DNA from 4 places in the Blastococcus deserti genome. Region 3 is predicted to be linked to each of the others. Evidence: riboswitches for the same ligand, from Rfam matches in the RefSeq annotation. Region 3 holds a riboswitch; each other region holds the start of a gene.

Region 1 (2,186 bases), on a different contig from region 3:
GCACGCCCTGGTCGACGCCGCGTTCGACGACGAGGCGACGCACGGCGCGATCGAGGACGTCGTCGCCCGGATCGCGCCGTTCGGCTGGTCGAACTCCCTGAGCCAGAAGCTGCTGCAGCTGACGATGCCCGGCGTCCCGGACGTCTACCAGGGCACCGAGCTCTGGGACTTCTCCCTCGTCGACCCGGACAACCGCCGCCCGGTCGACTACGCGCTGCGGGGAAAGCTGCTGGCCGACCTCGACCGTGGCGAGGTCCCGGCGGTGGACGAGACCGGCGCGGCCAAGTTGCTGGTGGTGTCCCGGACGCTGCGGGCCCGGCGCGACCACCCCGAGTGGTTCGCCGGGTACGAGCCGGTCGAGGTCACCGGATCGGGCGCCGAGCACCTGATCGCCTTCGACCGCGGCGGGGTGGTCGCCGTGGCGACCCGTCTGCCGGTCAAGCTGGCCGCCGAGGGCTGGGGCGACACGGCCCTGCAGCTGCCCAACGGCGCCTGGCGGGACCTGCTCACCGGTGAGCGGCTCGTCTCCGACATCGCGGGGGTGGCCGCCGACGTGCTCCTGACCCGCCTGCCGGTGGCCCTGCTGGTCCGCGACTGAGAAAGGACCCCGTCCTCCCCACCCTTCGCAGGCTCAGGGTGGGGAGGACGGGCCTCGACCACCGCTCGCGAGCTCGCGGCGGGCCCCTGCACGGCGGCCTGACGGGACGCAGCGCGGTCGCCCGCGAACGGGGCGAGGTCGTGCCCCGGCGTGGCGGCGCCACGCCGGGGCGAATCGCCCGAATTCGTTCCGTCCGGCGGGCCGGGTGCCCCAGCGACCTCTAGCGTCGTCCGGGCGCCCGGGCCTTCCCGGCCGGGCGCGAGGCCCGGACCGCCCAACCCCGTCCGCCGGAGCCTGCATCCGACCTCACCCAGGACGGGGGCGGGGGACCCACTTTCCCGGCGCGCACGCGCGCGCCTCGGGGTGAAGCCGCACCGTGCGCTCCACGCACGGCGGCCGGGCACCGATTCGCCCGAACCCGACAGCTCACCTCGCCGGCGGTGATCGGAGGATCACCCATGTCCGAGCACTACTCGATGACGCGCGCCCTCAACCGTTCCATCCGCGGGGGCGCCGTACTCCTCGGCGCCGCGGCGATCGGTGTCGGTGTGTTCGCCGCGCCGGCTGCGGCGGCAGAGCACAACTGGGACGGCGTCGCCGAATGCGAGTCCGGCGGCAACTGGAGCATCAACACCGGCAACGGCTACTACGGCGGCCTGCAGTTCAGCCAGAGCACCTGGGAGGCGTACGGCGGTCTGGAGTTCGCGCCGCGCGCCGACCTCGCGACCAAGGAGCAGCAGATCGTGGTCGCCGAGCGCACGCTGGACGGCCAGGGCGTGGGCGCCTGGCCCACCTGCGGTAAGTACCTGACCGAGAACACGGCCGCCGCCCCGGCCGAACCCGCGGCGGCACCCGCGCCGGCTCCGGCCGAGCCCGCCGCTCCGGCGTCCACCTCGTCCTCGGGCGGCACCTACACGGTCCAGCCCGGCGACACCCTGGCCGAGATCGCCGCGGCCCAGGGCGTCGAGGGTGGCTGGGAAGGCCTGTGGGCCCTCAACCGCGACACCGTGAGCGACCCGGACGTGATCTACGTGGGTCAGCGCCTGAAGGTCTGAGAAAGGACCTCCTCGCCCCCGCTGCTCGCACGCTCGCGGCGGGACCCTGCGAGGAGGCCGTCCTGCCCCCGCTGCCAGCGACCTGGTGGCGGGGGCGGGGGGCCTCCTCAGAACCGGATCGCGTCGATCACCTTCGCGCGGACGGCGATGATCGCCGGCAGCAGCCCGGCCAGCGCGCCGACCGCGGTCGCCGCCACCATGCCCTCCACCGCGGCCGCCACCGGGAAGCCCGGCATGTCCGCGATGGGGATGCCGTTGTTCAGCAACCGCTCGAGCGGCAGATTGCGGACCAGCACGATCGACGCGCCCACGGCGAACAGTCCCGCCAGGGCGGTGGCGCAGACGCTCTCGAGCATGACGGCGGCGAAGATCCGGCCCGACGTGGCGCCGAAGCTGCGGCGGACGCCGATCTCGCGGATCCGCTGCCGGACGGTGACCAGCCCGATGTTGAGCACGCCGAGACCACCGAGGATCAGCACCACCGTGCCCGCGCCCCGGATCGCCAGGCGCAGCATCGCGATCGTCTGCTCCGC
Region 2 (2,186 bases), on a different contig from region 3:
GGGCGCCCCTCTGCATCACCGACTCCTACCGCACCTACGCCAGTCAGGTCCGCCTCTACGGGCAGAAGCCGGCGCTGGCCGCCGTGCCGGGGACCAGCAACCACGGGTGGGGACTGGCGGTAGACCTCTGCGGCGGGATCGAGTCCTTCGGCACGCCGCAGTACGCGTGGATGAAGGCCAACGCCGGCCGTTTCGGCTTCCTCCACCCCGACTGGGCCGAGCCGGGCAACGGGCGCGAGGAGCCGTGGCACTGGGAGTACGCGGGATCCTGACCGGACCGCCCGGGGTGGGGCGGGCGGAATTGTCGGTGGCTGCTCCTACCGTGCGGGGCGACTCACGGAGGAGAGACAACCATGCTGATCGACTGCGACACCTGCACCGCGCGCCCGGCCGGCTGCGCCGACTGCGTCGTCACCGTCCTGCTGGGCGCTCCGCCGGGCTGGCAGAGCGCCGATCCCGTCGTCGTGCCGATGAGCGGACGCGCCCGCACGTCCCCCGGAGAGGCAGGCATCACGGCCGAGGACGTCGTCGTGCCACCGGCCGGGGTCGTCGTCGAGTTCGACGACGTGGAGCGCCGTGCCGTCCGGGCCCTCGCCGACGTCGGTCTCGTGCCGCCGTTGCGCCACCGGGAGGGGTCCGGCGACGGCGCCGACGGGGACCGGCGCACCGGCTGAGCAATACGGACGGAACAGTCCGCTACAGGTCACACCTTTCCGTGGCGGTGCGCTGACCAGCGCGGATGCCCCGCCCCGGGGGTGTCCGCCACACCCGTCCCACGACCGTCCATTTGTCACGGCAACATCACGGTCGTAGGGTCAGCCGGTCCGCCCGAGCGGTCGTCGCCCGCAGAGGGGTGACCTCGGACGGACACCGCCTAATCGCCCGACGGCGCCTGTGAGGTGCTCGACGGCGAGCCGGGGACCCACCGCAGTTCTGGGGTGAGTTCTCCTGCCGGGCCGGTTCGCCGGTGCGCAGGGGATAGGGCCAGTCTTCCCAGCCCGAACCCGTCAGCTAACTCGGTCGGCGGTTGCAGAGGAAGAAACGGAGAGCCGCCGCTCGTGGCGACCCCACACGCTGTACTGCCGCACGCCCTCGAACAGTCCGTCACCGCTCGTCCGTCCGACCCCCGGGCCGGACACGTCGGATGGCTCCGCTCGGGCCTCCTCCTCGGACTCACCGCAGCCCTCACCTTCACCGTCCTCCCCGGCACGGCGACCGCCGTTCCCGGCGAGGTGACCGACCCGGCGCAGGCCGCCCGCCTCGTCGCCGACGCCGAGCACGAGCTCGAGGTCGTCACCGAGCAGCTGAACGAAGCCAAGGTGCAGCTCGAGCAGCAGCAGGCGGCCGCCGCCGGCGCCACGCAGGCCGCCGCCGAGGCCCAGGCCCAGCTCGATGCGCTGGACGGCCAGGTCCGGCAGCTGGCGCGCACGGCCTACACCAGCGAGGGCTTCTCGCGGCTCGACGTCCTCCTGACCAGCGACTCGGCCGACGAGTTCGTGCACCAGCTGGGCACGCTGGACGCCATCGCCGGCCACACCAACGACCAGGTCGCCGAGGTCGCGGAGGCTGCGGAGGCGGCCGATCGCGCGCAGGCCGAGGCCGACCGGGCTCAGGCCGAGGCGCAGGAGGCGGTCGACGACATCGCCGCCCAGCAGGCCCAGCTCGAGGACCGGATCGCCGACTACCAGCGCCAGTACGACGCCCTCAGTGCTCCGCAGCAGGCCGAGGTCGCGCGTGCCCACGGCGGCGAGGCAGCGGCCGCCCCGAGTGGCGTCGTCGCCCCGAGCGCCGCGGCGCAGGCCGCGGTGGACACGGCGCTGGCCCAGGTGGGCGACGCCTACGTCTGGGGAGCCGGCGGCCCCGACGCCTTCGACTGCTCGGGCCTGACGCAGTACGCCTACTCCGCGGCCGGCGTCAGCCTGCCGCACTCGAGCCGGAGCCAGTCGCAGATGGGCGCGCCGGTGTCGGTCGCCGACCTGCAGCCGGGCGACCTGCTCTTCTACTACAGCCCGACCAGCCACGTGGCGATGTACGTGGGCAACGGCAAGATGGTCCACGCGTCGACGTCGAGCAAGCCGGTCATGGTGGTCGACTTCAACTCGATGAGCGGCTTCACCCACGCCCGCCGCATCGCCGGCTGACAGCCTCGGGAGCATCGCAGCGAGGAACGAGCGAGGAGCGGACCT
Region 3 (2,186 bases):
CGCCTTCACCGAGAGCTGGAAGCCCGGCGGCAGGCGCCGCCGCCAGCCCGTGAAGCTGACGTCGCGCGGCCAGCGGTAGAAGCTGGCGTTGAGCTCGACGGTGCCGAACCGGCGCACGTAGTGGGCCAGCCGGTCCCGCGCCGGGGTGCCCGGCGGATAGAGGACGCCGTCCCAGTGGTCGTAGCTCCAGCCCGACGTCCCGACGTGCACGCTCACGGGACGGCGCTACCCCGCTCCTGCGGTGTTCCTCCCGCATTCCCTGTCCTGCACGACACAGAAAGCGGGAGGAACACCCCGGAAGCGAGGACGGACGGCCGCCCTGCAGGGCCCACTGCGGCCTGCGAGGGGCCCGTCCAGAGGCTCACCGCGAGCATCCGAGCGGCAGGGTGACGTGCTGGAACGGCCCCGCTGCAGGGAACGGTCGCGAGCCTGCGAGCGGTGGGGGCAGCGGGGTCCTTCCTCAGTACCAGCCCTTGGACTGCGAGTGGCTCCACGCGGCGCACGGCGAGCCGTACCTGTCCTCGATGTAGATGAGGCCGGCGTCGATCTGCCGGTAGCCGTCCGAGGTCTTGGCGATGCCGGTACTGGCCCACGTCGAGTCGAGGAACTGCGGGATCCCGTACGCGGTGCTGGTCGGGTTCTGCGCGTTCGGGTTCCAGCCGCTCTCCTTGCCCCACAGGTTCTCGAGGCACGAGAACTCGCCGGCGCTGCCCACCTTGCTCATCGCGTACTCCTTGTAGGAGCCCTTGGGCGCGGTGGCGGCGGACGTGCCCTGCCCGGGACGAGCGGCGGCGGCCTCGGCCTCGGCGGCGCGAGCCGCCTCGATGCGGGCGGCCTCGGCGCGGGCGGCCTCCTCGGCGGCGACGCGGGCGGCCTCCTCGGCGGCGATGCGGTCCCGCTCGGCCTGGTCGGCGGCGGCCTGCGCCTCGGCGGCCGCGGCGCGCTCGGCGTCGCGCTCGCTCCGGCTGGCGGCCAGCTGCTCGAGCGGCGCGACGATCTCGTCGCCGGCGACCGGTGCCGGCTGGGCGGGGATGCCCAGCTGCGCGGCCACGCTCACCGACTCCATCGAGGCGGCGTCCGCGGCGGGCTCACCGGCGGTGAGGACGTTGACCATGAGCGCCCCGGCGGCCGCGACCCCGAGGTAGAGAGCCGGGCGGCGGCCGCCCAGGGGCGGGCGGGTGCCGGACGGGCGGAGGGCCCGGGCGGACGAGGACAGCGTGGTGCGGAGGTTCATGAGGGGCCTGTGCTCCGGATGACAGGGCGCGGCGGACCGGCCGGGCGCGCGAGGGCGCGGGCGGTCCACTGCGAGAGGGGCGAGGGGCAGCGCCGGCGGGCGGGGAGCCCGGCGGACGAGGGTCAGCGCAGGCGGGTCCCGCGCGGCGATCCGTACCGGCTGCTGCTGCGTGCAAGGTGTGCCCGAGGGCGCGCCATGCTGCGGCTCTCCGTTTCTTCCGTGGGCCGCCTACCGAGTTAGCTGACGGATTCGGGCGGGAAGCGGCCCTACCCGCCCCGAGCGGTGCTCGGAGCAGGATTCACCCCAGTACTGCGGTGGGTCCCCGGCTCGCCCGCACTCCAGGGGAGCGTCAGGGCGACTCGGCGGCGTCCGGCGCGGCCGCCCCGGATGGGGCGGTAACCGTCCGGCCGGACTGGCCCAACGTAACCGCCGTTATCGAGTCGTGACAATGCCGGATCGGCGTGACGCGTGTCGCCCTCCCGGTCAGGGCAGCCGCCAGACCGTCGTCCGGCGCACCTGGGGCCCCTCGGTGTCGGGCACGTCGTACGTCGCCACGGCGGCCAGCCGGTCGGTCGGCACGTAGGGCCGCCCCGGGTCGCCGAGGTACACCTCGGCGCCCCTCGCGCGGGCGGCCTCGAGCCAGGGCAGCACCCGCTCGCTCATCACGCGGTCGTAGCAGACGTCACCGGCAAGGACGACGTCGACCGCGGGCGATTCCTCCCCCAGCACGTCACCGAGGACGGCGACCGGCGGGAGGCCGTTCACCTCGGCGTTCACCGCGATGGCGGCGTGCCCGAACGGGTCGATCTCGCTGGCCACCACCTCCCGGGCCCCGGCGAGCGCCGCCGCGACGGCCACCAGTCCGCTGCCGGCGCCCAGGTCGAGCACCGACCGCCCGGCCACGGTCGCCGGGACGTCCAGGACGTAACGCGCGAGCGCCTGGCCACCGGGC
Region 4 (2,186 bases), on a different contig from region 3:
TCGGCGTCCGCCCGGCTCTCCCGCGCGACCAGCCGCAGCTCCTCCAGCCGGGCGACTTCCGGGGCGGCCCACGACGTGTCGGCGACCTCGGCGTAGGCGGGCCCCGACCAGCAGGCCAGGGCGTCGTCCAGCAGGCGGCGACGGACGGCCGCCGGTTCCCCCTGGGCGCGGGCGAGGAGGTCCTCGAACCGCCAGGCGTCCACCGCCTCCCGGGGGAGCTGCAGGGCGTAGCCCGGCGGGCGGCTGACCAGCGTCGCGGCCGCGGTGCGCGTGCGGCGGCCGGGTTCGAGGGCGCGGCGCAGGTGCGACACGTGCACCTGCAGGGACGCGAGTGCCTTGGGCGGCGGCTCGCCCTCCCACAGGTCCTCGATGATCCGGTCGGTCGAGACGACGTGGCCACCGGCCACGGCGAGCCGGGCGAGGACCGAGCGCTGCCGTGGCCCACCCAGCGCGGCGGCGGCACCGCCGACGGTCACCCGCAACGGCCCCAGGACCGACACCTCGACCGGCGGGACGTCAGGGGCAGCCATGGCGCGCGAAACCTAACCCACACCCCGGGGCCGGCGGGAGCACATCCGGGTGGGCGGGTGCCCCGGCCGGGCGGCCGGGGCACCCGTGCGTCAGGCGACCCTGCGGGCCGAGACCGCGCCCGGCATGTTCGCCAGGTCCACGACCTTGACGACGTCGCCGGACGTCGGCGCGTGCACCATCTGCCCGTTCCCGATGTACATCCCGACGTGGCTGACCGGGCTGTAGAAGAACACCAGGTCACCCGGCTGCAGCGCGTCCAGCGACACCGGCGTGCCCAGCTCCGACTGCATGCGCGACGAGTGCGGCAGCTCCACGCCGGCCGCCGCGTAGGCGTACTGCGTCAGCCCCGAGCAGTCGAACGAGTCGGGGCCGCTCCCGCCCCAGACGTAGGGGTCGCCCTGCTGGGCCAGCGCCGTGTCGACGGCGACCTGCGCGGCGGGGGTCGCCGCGGCGACCGGTGCCGCCGCGACCGTGGCGGTGGTGGGAGCGCCCGAGGAGGCCTGGGCCGGCAGGGGGCTGAGCGCGACCCCCGCACCGGCGACGAGCACGACGGCGGCGCGGCGGAGCGAGCGGGACATGGGCATGGCTGTAGTCGTCATCGACGACGTTCTCCTGTTCTCCTGTGCCGCCTACCGAGTTAGCTGTCGGGTTCGGGCGGGGAACTCGCCCGGCGCGGCCGATCGGCGCGCGCTTCACCCCGGTACTTCGGTGGGTCCCCGGTCCGGCGCCCGCTGCTGCGGGAGGCCGGTTCGGCGGCGTCCGGCGGGAGTCACGAGGTGCGTGACGAGGGGGGCCCGCTCGGACGGCGAAGACGCTAGGGCGCGGCGCGGAGGTCCGCAGAGGCGCGCGAACGGGTCGGCGGAGCCCCGCTGCCGACGCGGGGAGAGCACCTTCCCGCGGCGCCGCCTCCCTGACCTGGTCCGATCCCGGTGCGCCCCGGAGCAGGGCGGGCTGTTACGCGCGGTAACGGTTGCCGTACGTAATCGGTGCCCGAGCGGCGCGGCGGAACGGTGGGTGACCGACGCCGCCAGGCAGCGCCGCCGGCACTCCCGACGGACACGCCCGGGACGCGTCGTCCCGGGTTGCGCCGGCGCCCTCGCGGCTATCACCGGGGAGCCAGTGCGCGACTCCGACGAACGGGAGTGGAGCGATGACCGAGACCGGACGTCCCTACGGCGGCGTCAACGACCCGGGCCAGGACGAGGGCCTGCCCGGGGAGCGGCCCGAGAAGGGACAGGTGACGGCGGACGACGACCAGTCGCCGCGGGCGGCGCAGGGCGGCATGTCCGGCGACGTCACCCATGTCCCGGACGGCGGCGCCGACAGCAAGGCCGCCGGCGGACCGGACCCGACCGGCCCCACGGGCTGACCCGCACCGCCCCGGAAGCTATGGCGATGACCGGGGTTCGAGGTGCTGCGACACGGGTGCGGCTCACTCGGGTCCCGTGCGGCTCGTGACCCCGTCCCGCGGGCGATCGCTCGGTGCACGACCGGGCTAGATTCGGCGACCGTGACGACGACCCCCGCTTCCGAGCAGGCGCTCCGCTGGTGGACCGAGGGGGAGCGCGTCGTGTCGCGCCTCGTCCACGAGTTCAGCGACGAGGAGCTGTCCGCGGAGTCGCACCTGCCCGGGTGGTCGCGCGCCCACGTCGTCG

The links. Region 3 has a riboswitch for cyclic di-AMP ahead of ACFSHS_RS04900 (aggregation-promoting factor C-terminal-like domain-containing protein). Riboswitches for the same ligand answer to the same signal wherever they lie in the genome.
Region 1: it holds a riboswitch for cyclic di-AMP, as region 3 does, so the genes downstream of both, ACFSHS_RS21845 (transglycosylase family protein) here and ACFSHS_RS04900 (aggregation-promoting factor C-terminal-like domain-containing protein) in region 3, are expected to answer to the same signal.
Region 2: it holds a riboswitch for cyclic di-AMP, as region 3 does, so the genes downstream of both, ACFSHS_RS11375 (C40 family peptidase) here and ACFSHS_RS04900 (aggregation-promoting factor C-terminal-like domain-containing protein) in region 3, are expected to answer to the same signal.
Region 4: it holds a riboswitch for cyclic di-AMP, as region 3 does, so the genes downstream of both, ACFSHS_RS20855 (C40 family peptidase) here and ACFSHS_RS04900 (aggregation-promoting factor C-terminal-like domain-containing protein) in region 3, are expected to answer to the same signal.

The regions. Positions count from the first base shown of each region.
Region 1 is NZ_JBHUHP010000030.1:394,262-396,447, reverse strand. Features, by position in the region: gene treY (malto-oligosyltrehalose synthase) at 1-598, shown strand, start outside; cyclic di-AMP (ydaO/yuaA leader) riboswitch at 890-1,053, shown strand; gene ACFSHS_RS21845 (transglycosylase family protein) at 1,057-1,653, shown strand; gene ACFSHS_RS21840 (ABC transporter permease) at 1,761-2,186, opposite strand, start outside.
Region 2 is NZ_JBHUHP010000010.1:113,869-116,054, forward strand. Features, by position in the region: gene ACFSHS_RS11365 (D-alanyl-D-alanine carboxypeptidase family protein) at 1-272, shown strand, start outside; gene ACFSHS_RS11370 (hypothetical protein) at 354-674, shown strand; cyclic di-AMP (ydaO/yuaA leader) riboswitch at 862-1,042, shown strand; gene ACFSHS_RS11375 (C40 family peptidase) at 1,059-2,141, shown strand.
Region 3 is NZ_JBHUHP010000004.1:11,655-13,840, reverse strand. Features, by position in the region: gene ACFSHS_RS04905 (DUF72 domain-containing protein) at 1-216, opposite strand, end outside; gene ACFSHS_RS04900 (aggregation-promoting factor C-terminal-like domain-containing protein) at 461-1,234, opposite strand; cyclic di-AMP (ydaO/yuaA leader) riboswitch at 1,445-1,609, opposite strand; gene ACFSHS_RS04895 (class I SAM-dependent methyltransferase) at 1,718-2,186, opposite strand, start outside.
Region 4 is NZ_JBHUHP010000030.1:199,049-201,234, forward strand. Features, by position in the region: gene ACFSHS_RS20850 (BTAD domain-containing putative transcriptional regulator) at 1-530, opposite strand, end outside; gene ACFSHS_RS20855 (C40 family peptidase) at 621-1,130, opposite strand; cyclic di-AMP (ydaO/yuaA leader) riboswitch at 1,163-1,252, opposite strand; gene ACFSHS_RS20860 (hypothetical protein) at 1,682-1,900, shown strand; gene ACFSHS_RS20865 (maleylpyruvate isomerase family mycothiol-dependent enzyme) at 2,042-2,186, shown strand, end outside.